Regions from separate parts of the Klebsiella sp. SYXHC3 genome, predicted to be linked through region 2. Evidence: predicted binding sites of a transcription regulator. Region 2 holds the regulator's gene; each other region holds the start of a gene.
What was found. Region 2 encodes Fur, which represses iron uptake genes when iron is present. Its sites were predicted from a motif close to ATAATAATGAGAACNACTATCAA; they were not measured.
Positions count from the first base shown of each region.

Region 1: the regulator Fur is predicted to act here: its motif matches at 1,583-1,605, upstream of sodA (superoxide dismutase [Mn]).
Region 3: the regulator Fur is predicted to act here: its motif matches at 1,907-1,929, upstream of exbB (tol-pal system-associated acyl-CoA thioesterase).

Region 1 covers NZ_JBXUNG010000015.1:40,963-44,223, reverse strand. The annotation lists gene cpxA (envelope stress sensor histidine kinase CpxA) at 1-78, shown strand, start outside; gene yiiM (6-hydroxyaminopurine reductase) at 141-815, opposite strand; gene sodA (superoxide dismutase [Mn]) at 888-1,508, opposite strand; gene rhaT (L-rhamnose/proton symporter RhaT) at 1,799-2,833, shown strand; gene rhaR (HTH-type transcriptional activator RhaR) at 2,841-3,261, opposite strand, start outside.
Region 2 covers NZ_JBXUNG010000003.1:458,383-461,643, forward strand. The annotation lists gene tcuA (FAD-dependent tricarballylate dehydrogenase TcuA) at 1-666, opposite strand, end outside; gene tcuR (tricarballylate utilization LysR family transcriptional regulator TcuR) at 763-1,689, opposite strand; gene fur (ferric iron uptake transcriptional regulator) at 1,803-2,255, opposite strand; gene fldA (flavodoxin FldA) at 2,548-3,078, opposite strand; gene ybfE (LexA regulated protein) at 3,228-3,261, opposite strand, start outside.
Region 3 covers NZ_JBXUNG010000004.1:259,730-262,990, reverse strand. The annotation lists gene yghB (DedA family general envelope maintenance protein YghB) at 1-422, opposite strand, end outside; gene metC (cystathionine beta-lyase) at 552-1,739, opposite strand; gene exbB (tol-pal system-associated acyl-CoA thioesterase) at 1,991-2,722, shown strand; gene exbD (TonB system transport protein ExbD) at 2,729-3,154, shown strand.

The DNA.
Region 1 (3,261 bases), on a different contig from region 2:
GGCTGGGTTAAAGCCGACGATAGCCCGCTGGGTGGGCTGCGTTTAACAATCTGGCTGCCGCTGTATAAGCGTACTTAACCCTGTCCCGGCTTGCGCTACGCTGAGCCGGGCTACTGGTTGCAACGTTCAATATGGGGGAATTATTTCCCCCATAATCTGCGCGAATTATCCTCGATCTGCCCGCTTAAACGCCGTTTCTGCATGGTTCTGCTCCAGCTCACCGACAGTCCCGCCGCCGATAGCAGACGGTGATACTGGTCGTCGTCAAACGGCATATGCCAGGCAATCGCACCAGCCTCATGCACGCTCACGTCGCTCAGACGCGATACCAGCTCCAGCGGCGCATCGCTGGAAACCCGGCCGCCGGCGATAATGCGGTAGAGCCAGCCAACCTTGCCGCTGTTTTGCATCAGTTGCGCCATATCGCTAATACCGAAATGGTAATTCAGTTTGAAGCAGGGAGAGCGCGGTTGAGTGACCTGAATTAGCGCCTCGCCCCAACGAAAGATATCGCCGATATAGACGTTTTTTTCCGTTAGCCCTTCGGTAGAAAGGTTTTCGCCGAATGCGGGGGCGCAGAACAGATCGGCCTGCTGCGGGAATTCGCGGATCCAGTCGAGGTAATGCTCGCGGGGATAGTGGCACAGCGCGCGATCCGGCCCGCCGTGAATTTTCTTTTCCGCCTGCTCGTCCCCTTCCAGCCCGAGATCGCCGAGCTGTAATTCGCCATCGACCTGGATTTTGCCAATTGCGCTGGGGCGGCTACCGTCGTAGTCCCTGATTTTGCCGACAAAGACATTCACCGGATAATGCATTGCTGCTCTCCTTGCTACGGATATAAAAAAAGCGAGTCATCAGACTCGCTTCTCTCTTAGCACAATGCAACCTTATTTTTTGGCGGCAAAACGCGCTGCTGCTTCGTCCCAGTTCACCACGTCCCAGAAGGCTTTGATGTAGTCCGGACGGCGGTTCTGGAATTTCAGGTAGTAAGCGTGTTCCCACACATCCAGGCCGATAATCGGGAAGCCTGAAGCGCCGGAAATGGCTTCGCCCATCAGCGGGGAGTCCTGGTTAGCGGTAGAAACGACGGCCAGTTTGTCGCCTTTCAGCACCAGCCACGCCCAGCCGGAACCAAAGCGGGTAGCTGCCGCTTTTTCGAATTCAGCTTTGAAGTTGTCCACAGAACCGAAATCACGCTCGATAGCGGCTTTCAGGTCGCCCTGCAGGGTGGTGCCGGTTTTCAGGCCTTTCCAGAACAGGCTGTGGTTAGCGTGGCCGCCCGCGTTGTTACGCAGTACGGTTTTTTTGTCAGCCGGCAGTTGATCAAGCTTAGTGATCAGCTCTTCCGCGGACAGGTTAGCGAATTCCGGCAGGCTTTCCAGCGCTGCGTTAGCGTTGTTAACGTAGGTCTGGTGATGCTTAGTATGATGGATCTCCATCGTCTGCTTGTCGAAATGCGGTTCCAGAGCATCGTAAGCGTACGGCAGGGATGGCAGTGTATAACTCATAATCATCTCCATTATTATCGGGCGGCAGAGGGTGTTAACGCCGCGTAAGCAGTCGGTTCATTATAGTTAATTAAATGATATTGAAAATGATTATCAATGCCGTAGTTTTACTAAGGTTATACCCAAAATAGATACACACCGGTTTGTGAGCCAAAACAACCCATTAAGCCCCTGATTGCCAGAGTTTCGTCTGAGGTGGCAACAGCTCAAAGGCGTAAAAACTGCGCAATTTTTACACTCATCGCATCGGAGAGAGTCTATCCAACCCAACACAGATGAGGGTAAAGGCAATGAATCATGCGATTACGATGGGAATTTTTTGGCATTTAATCGGCGCCGCCAGTGCCGCCTGTTTTTATGCCCCTTTCAAGAAGGTGAAACACTGGTCGTGGGAAACCATGTGGTCGATCGGCGGGATTGTTTCCTGGCTAATTCTGCCGTGGGCGATAAGCGCCATGCTGCTGCCCGATTTCTGGGCCTACTATCGCTCATTTAGCGCTTCCACGCTGCTGCCGGTGTTTTTGTTCGGCGCGATGTGGGGCATCGGTAACATCAACTATGGCCTGACCATGCGCTATCTGGGGATGTCGATGGGTATCGGTATCGCTATCGGCATTACGCTTATCGTCGGCACCTTAATGACGCCGATCCTCAACGGCCACTTTGATGTGTTGATTCACACCAAAGGCGGACAAATGACCCTGCTCGGCGTGCTGGTGGCGGTGATTGGCGTGGGTATCGTCACCCGCGCCGGCCAGCTTAAAGAGCGCAAAATGGGCATCAAAGCGGAAGAGTTCAACCTGAAAAAAGGGCTGATGCTGGCGGTAATGTGCGGTATTTTCTCCGCCGGCATGTCATTTGCGATGAACGCCGCTAAACCAATGCATGAAGCCGCCGCGGCGCTGGGCGTCGATCCGCTGTATACCGCGCTGCCAAGCTACGTGGTGATCATGGGCGGCGGCGCACTGGTTAACCTCGGCTTCTGTTTTATTCGCCTCGCCAAAGTGAAGGATTTGTCGCTAAAAGCCGACTTCTCACTGGCAAAACCGCTTATCATCAGCAACATTCTGCTTTCCGCATTGGGCGGGCTAATGTGGTATCTGCAGTTCTTCTTCTATGCCTGGGGCCACGCCAGTATCCCGGCGCAGTATGACTACATGAGCTGGATGCTGCATATGAGCTTCTACGTACTGTGTGGCGGGCTGGTTGGGCTGGTGCTGAAAGAGTGGAACAACGCCGGACGCCGCCCGGTCAGCGTGCTCAGCCTCGGCTGCGTGGTGATTATCATCGCCGCGAATATCGTCGGCCTGGGAATGGCTAACTGATTTCCCCTTACGCGGCGGCGCGACTGCGCTGCCGCCACTGTCCCGGCGTCATGCCAATTTCCCGATTAAACACCACCGAAAAATAGTTACTGTCCTCAAACCCGCACTGCATGGCGATCTCGCCGATTAGCCGCTCGGTATGCTGCAGTAAATACTGCGCATGGCAGATCCGCAGCTGGCGCAAATAGTGAGTTATCGTCATTCCCGTTTGCTGGCGAAACTGCTGGCGTAACGCACGTTCGCTGCAGCCTTCACGCAGACAGAAGCTATCCAGATTAAAGGGGCGATTCAGACTTCCGGCCAGCGCCGTTAGCAGTTTATCGAGCTGTGTTTCGCTTTGCGTCGCCGCCAGGTTATCAGTGGCGTAGCGATAGCGCTGGAGCGTCAACACCAGTTGGGCGAACAGCAGCTCCGCCATGCTATCCGCC
Region 2 (3,261 bases):
AAATTTGAGCAGCACCCCCTGGTTAAAACGGGTGCCGCGGATGAGAAAGTTGTCGGCAGGCCACTCGCCGCGCTCATTTTGCCCCCAGGCTTCGCGCAGCCACTCGCGGTTAGATTCAAAACCGCCGGCGGCGAGCACGCAGGTTTTCGCGGCGATCCGCTCGGCGCCTGCCAGCGCGGCGACGAATTCGCCATCACGTAATTCAAGCGCCTGCACCGGCGTGTTATAGCGGATCTGCACGCCCATCTGCTCGGCGCTGCGGTAATAGGCATTGACCAGGGCTTTACCGCCGCCCATAAAAAAGGCGTTGGTGCGGGCGACATGCAGGGCGCCGGATAAGGGCGGTTGAAAGTTAACGCCATGACGGCGCATCCAGTCCCGACATTGCGACGAAGTGCGGATCACCAGGCGAGCCAGCGCTTCGTTGGTGTTGCCCCCGGTGACGCGCAGCAGATCCTGCCAGTATTCTTCTTCCGGGTAGCTGTCTACTAAGACATCCTGCGGCGCATCGTGCATACAACGCAGGTTACGCGTGTGCTGAGAGTTACCGCCCCGCCATTCCCGCGGCGCGGCTTCCAGCAGCAGTACGGATGCGCCTGCTTCCCGGGCGGTTAAGGCGGCGCATAACGCGGCGTTGCCGCCGCCAATCACCAGTACATCCACCATTATCGGCTCCATTACGCTTTGACTAATTGTTAAATTTGTAATGGAAATGTAAGGCGCAGGAGCGACAGGCGCTATGGCGTAAAGCTAAAGAGGGGTTTAGGAAGTGTAAAGGCTGGCGCCCGGCCAGCAGCCAGTTTCTACAAGCTGACGCATGACTTTGGTCAGTATCACGCGCGCGGCAAGGCCTGCCGGGGTGAGTTCGTCATCTGAGAGACTGACCAGAAAATTAGGTCGGCTTAGTACCGGATTATCGACGCCGATCACTCTTAGCGCCTCGCTGTCGAGATGAGAAATCGCCGCGCCCGGCTGCAGCGTGGCGCCGAGCCCGTCACGGACGGCGCGCATCAGCAGGGCCAGGCCATCGATTTCAGCCACCACGTCAACGTTGATGGCGTGCTCCTGGCAAATAGCGTCCAGCCTGCCGCGCAGGCCATGTCCCTGGCTTGGCATAATCAGCGGGATGGCGGCAAGCTGGTCCGGAGAGATGCTATCGCCGGGCAGCGGCGCCAGCACGTCATGGGCGCCAATCAGGAACAGACGTTCCTCAAGAATGGGTCGGGCGCTCCAGCGCAGGATCTTCTCTTTCTGGAAAACGATGGCTAAATCGAGCTGGCGGGTGTTGATCATCCGTTCCAGATTGCCGGAGAGGCTTTCCACCAGGTGCAGGCGGACGTCGGCGTAGCTTTCGCGCATGGCGTTGATAAAAGGTACGCCCAGCACAGAAGCGGTGCTCGGCGCCATACCGACGCTGACGTGACCGGAAAGGCGTGCTTCACGCGCGGCGAGAATGGCATCGTCAGCATGGCGCAGCGCCAGTTGCGCCTGCGAGTAAAAGGCGAGGCCGGCGCTGGTGGGCATTACGCCGCGCGAAGTCCGTTGCAGCAGGCGGATAGCGAGTTCATTTTCCAGACGCGCCATTTGCTGGCTGAGCGCAGAAACGCCAATATTCAGATCGAGCGCGGCGCGGCCCATACTGCCTGTTTCCACGATGCGGACAAAATAGCGTAGCTGGCGCAGCTCCATAGTGACTCTCCGTACAAGGCGTTAGGCTCTGACAGAATACGCATTCAGGCGGATTTCGCCCATAAAAAAAGCCAACCTTCAGGTTGGCTTTTCATTACATACGAGACGGGAAATTATTTATTCACCGCATCGTGGGCATGTTCATCTTCGCGGCAGTCGCCTTCCGCACAGTGGCCGTAGAGGTACAGGCTGTGGTTGGTTAAGCGGATGCCGTGTTGCGCAGCAATTTCACGTTGGCGGGATTCGATAGAATCATCGCTGAACTCGATCACTTTGCCGCAATCGAGGCAAATCAGGTGATCGTGGTGGTGTTGCTGAGTCAGCTCGAATACGGATTTACCGCCTTCGAAGTTGTGGCGAGTCACGATGCCTGCATCGTCGAACTGGTTCAGCACGCGGTAAACGGTAGCCAGACCAATCTCTTCACCCATATCGATCAGGCGTTTGTATAAATCTTCCGCACTGACGTGATGGTTATCCGGTTCCTGCAACACTTCCAGAATTTTCAGTCGGGGAAGTGTGACTTTCAGGCCAGCCTTCTTTAATGCGATATTGTTGTCAGTCATGCGGAATCTGTCCTGTTGCTAAAGATCGGCTTCCTTTAAAGGGAAGCAATACAGAGAATCACCCGATGTAATGCGTCTCATTATAGAGCTGCTACTCTGAAATGAAAACTGCAACCATCGCGCCTTGTAAGCTGTCAAAAACGAATTACCAGCTACAAACTGTGTCACGTGACCTCGTGGAATCAGAGGACATTGTACAGATATGTGATGAAAAGTTAAAAACTTGTAGCTATTAGTTTGATTGCTTTTATCTATTAATTCAGCGCAGCTTAATAGCTGCGCTGTTTGATTCTTAGGCGTTTTTGATTTCTTCCAGATGCAGCTCTTCGGAAATCTGCTTCACCCACTTCTCAACGCGCTCGTTGGTCAGTTCCGGCTGACGGTCTTCATCAATCGCCAGACCGACGAAGTGATCGTCGTCCGCCAGGCCTTTAGACGCTTCGAAGTGGTAGCCCGCGGTCGGCCAGTGGCCAACGATGGTTGCGCCGCGCGGTTCAATGATGTCACGAATGGTGCCCAGCGCATCGCAGAAGTATTCTGCGTAATCTTCCTGGTCGCCGCAGCCAAAGACGGCTACCAGCTTACCGTTGAAGTCGATCTCTTCCAGCGTCGGGAAGAAGTCGTCCCAGTCGCACTGCGCTTCGCCGTAGTACCAGGTTGGGATGCCGAGCAGCAGAATATCGTGGCTTTCCAGATCTTCTTTGCTGCTCTTGGCAATGTCGTGAACTTCAGCAACGTCTTTACCGAGCTGCTTTTGGATCATTTTTGCAATATTTTCGGTGTTGCCGGTGTCGCTGCCAAAAAAGATGCCGATGATTGCCATGAGTAAAATAACCTCTTGAAACTTAATGATGTGGTAGTGGCATTATGCCTACAGTTAACGGCAATCATAGCAGAACAGGGAAGGGCGCGGAAACAGCAATAACGTCCTGGTGCACACTCTGCTACATGAAAGCGATTTTTTTGCGTTTTTCAGACTTCGCCCTGGTTACGCAGGCAGGCCAGT
Region 3 (3,261 bases), on a different contig from region 2:
GTTGGCAGCAAAGTGCGGACAAACGCCAAAAAGCGCCCGGCCAGCAGCGCCAGCAGGCCGTGTTTATCAAACATGTTGGTGGCGCGCTGGTGATATTTGTGCGGCAGATGCGACAGCCAGCCTTTCACCATATTGGTATTACCCAGCCAGCGCCCCTGTAAATAGCTCAGCCAGCAGCCGAGGCTGGCGGCAGCGGTTAGGATGGCGAGAGTGGGGACAAAATCCATGACGCCTTTAGCGATTAGCGCGCCAGCGAGCAGCAACAGGCTATCGCCCGGTAAAAACGAAGCCGGCAGCAGCCCGTTTTCCAGAAACAGGGTCGCGAACATGACCAGATATACAAAACCCACAACGTGAGGGTTTGCCAATGCGGCAAAATCATGTTGCCACAGCGCGGCGACAATCTCTTGAATGACAACCATGGACTTTCCTAAGTGGTACCGTTTTTCGACTAGTGTACTCCTGAAGCGGCCCGAGCACCTTGATCTCGGGCGCAACAAAAGCGGCCGCTTTTCTGAAAGCGTCCGCTTTTGTTGCCACTTCCTGTCACTTTACACGATACGCGCGAAGCCTGCCGCTAAATCCGCCAGCAGATCGTCAACATTTTCTAAACCTATGTGCAGTCGAATAAGGGTACCGCTGAAATCCACTTCCGCCTCGGGGCGGATGGCCGCGATATGTTCCGGCTGGTTGGCGAGGATCAGCGATTCGAACCCGCCCCAAGAGTAGGCCATGCTGAACAGACTGAAGTTGTCCAGATAGGCTGCCAGCTCGGCGTCGGTGAGGCGCTTATTGAGAACAAAAGAGAACAGTCCGCTGCTGCCGCTGAAGTCGCGCTTCCAGAATTCATGGCCCTTGCTGCCCGGCAGCGCCGGATGATTGACTCGCGCCACCTGCGGGTGCTGCGCCAGCCATTCGGCGACGCGCAGACTGCTTTCGTGATGTTGGCGCAGGCGGACGCCAAGCGTGCGTAAACCGCGGCTGGTCATATAGGCGGTGTCGGCATCGACCATCTGGCCCATTAGATAGGCGTTTTCACACAGTTGCTCCCAACAGCGGGCGTTGGCCACCGCAGTGCCGATCATTCCGTCGGAGTGGCCAATTAAATATTTCGTTGCCGCCTGGATAGAAATATCGATACCAAAATCGAGCGCTTTAAACAGCACCCCTGCCGCCCAGGTGTTATCGATCATGATAATAGCTTCCGGCGCGACGCGACGCACGGCGGCGACGATGGCCGGCACATCATGCACTTCCATGGTGATCGAGCCGGGGGATTCGAGGAACACCACTTTGGTATTGGGTTGAATCAGGTTGGCGATATCCGCGCCGATGAGCGGATCGAACCAGCCGGTCGTCACCCCGAGCTTCGCAAGGATCTTAGTGCAGAAGTCCTGGCTGGGTTCATAGGCGGTGTTGGTCATTAACACGTGGTTGCCCTGTTCGACGAAGGCCAGAATCGTGTTGGCGACCGCGGCCGCGCCGCAGGGGAAGAGGGCGCAGCCGGCGCCGCTTTCCAGTTCGCACATGGCTTCCTGCAGCGAAAAGTGGGTCAGCGTGCCGCGGCGGCCATAAAACAGCTCGCCTTTGGCGCGGTTACGGGTGGCGTGTTTTTTAGCCTCGACGGTATCGAACACCAGCGATGAGGCGCGCTGGATGACGCTATTCACCGAACCCTGAGTATATTTTTTGCGGCGCCCGGCGTTGACCAGCGCGGTATCAAGATGTTTATCAGCCATGTTCTGCAAACCTGTTTTTATACGTCTGGACGTCTAAACTACCATGAATCCCGGTTTGTGTACCGGGTCGTAAACGATACAGGCAAAAATTTTCCCGAAACCGGCGTCAGCCGCTTTTTTACTGCGTAAGCGCAAAGAAAATAAACGTGATTTGCTGCACAGTGTAAATACTAATGAGAACCACTATCAATTCGATGCCGTTTTGATATTATTATGCTCAGTTTTTGTGATTGATGTCCTGGAGAAACAGTGTGGGTAATAATTTGATGCAGGCGGATCTCTCCGTTTGGGGTATGTATCATCACGCCGATATTGTCGTTAAGGTTGTGATGATTGGCTTGATTCTGGCTTCGGTAGTCACCTGGGCTATCTTCTTCGGCAAGGGCGCCGAAATGTTGTCCAGCAAGCGTCGCCTCAAGCGTGAGCAGCAGCAGCTCAGCGAAGCGCGTTCTCTCGATCAGGCTAACACTATCGCGAATGGATTCCATGCTAAAAGCCTGACCACTCAGCTGATTAACGAAGCCAATAATGAGCTGGAACTGTCGGCAGGCGTGGATGATAACGAAGGTATTAAAGAACGTACCGGTTTCCGCCTTGAGCGTCGTGTGGCGCAGGTTGGCCGCTATATGGGCCGCGGTAACGGTTATCTGGCGACTATCGGCGCTATTTCCCCGTTCGTCGGCCTGTTCGGTACCGTCTGGGGCATCATGAACAGCTTTATCGGTATCGCGCAAACGCAGACGACTAACCTCGCGGTTGTCGCGCCGGGTATCGCGGAAGCGCTGCTGGCAACGGCGATTGGCCTGTTTGCCGCGATTCCGGCGGTGGTTATCTATAACGTCTTCGCCCGCATGATTGCCAGTTACAAAGCGTCTCTTGGCGACGTGGCCGCGCAGATTATGCTGCTGCAAAGCCGCGATCTCGACCTGAACGCCAGTGGTTCTCAGCCGCTGCGTCCGGCGCAGAAATTACGGGTAGGTTGATCCGCTATGGCGATGCATTTTAACGAAAACCTCGATGATAACGGCGAAATGCACGACATTAACGTGACGCCATTTATCGACGTCATGTTGGTGCTGTTGATTATCTTCATGGTGGCGGCGCCGCTGGCTACCGTGGACGTCAAAGTCAATCTGCCTGCTTCATCCAGCCAGCCGCAGCCGCGTCCGGAAAAACCGATTTATCTGTCGGTGAAAGCCGACAAATCGATGTTCCTCGGCAACGATCCGGTGACTGAAGAGAGCGTGATTGCCTCGCTGGATGCGCTGACTCAGGGCAAGAAAGACACCACCGTCTTCTTCCGCGCCGACAAAACCGTCGACTACGAGACGATGATGAAAGTGATGGATACGCTGCATCAGGCCGGTTACCTGAAAATTGGTCTGGTGGGCGAAGAGACCGTCAAAGCGAAGTAATTTTCCCCAGGATATCTCCCGAAAGGCCAACACTGCGTTGGCCTTTTTTATTTCCCCGGCGCCTGCGCATCGTTTTGATATGAGCCAGCTGCGATATAATGGCGGCC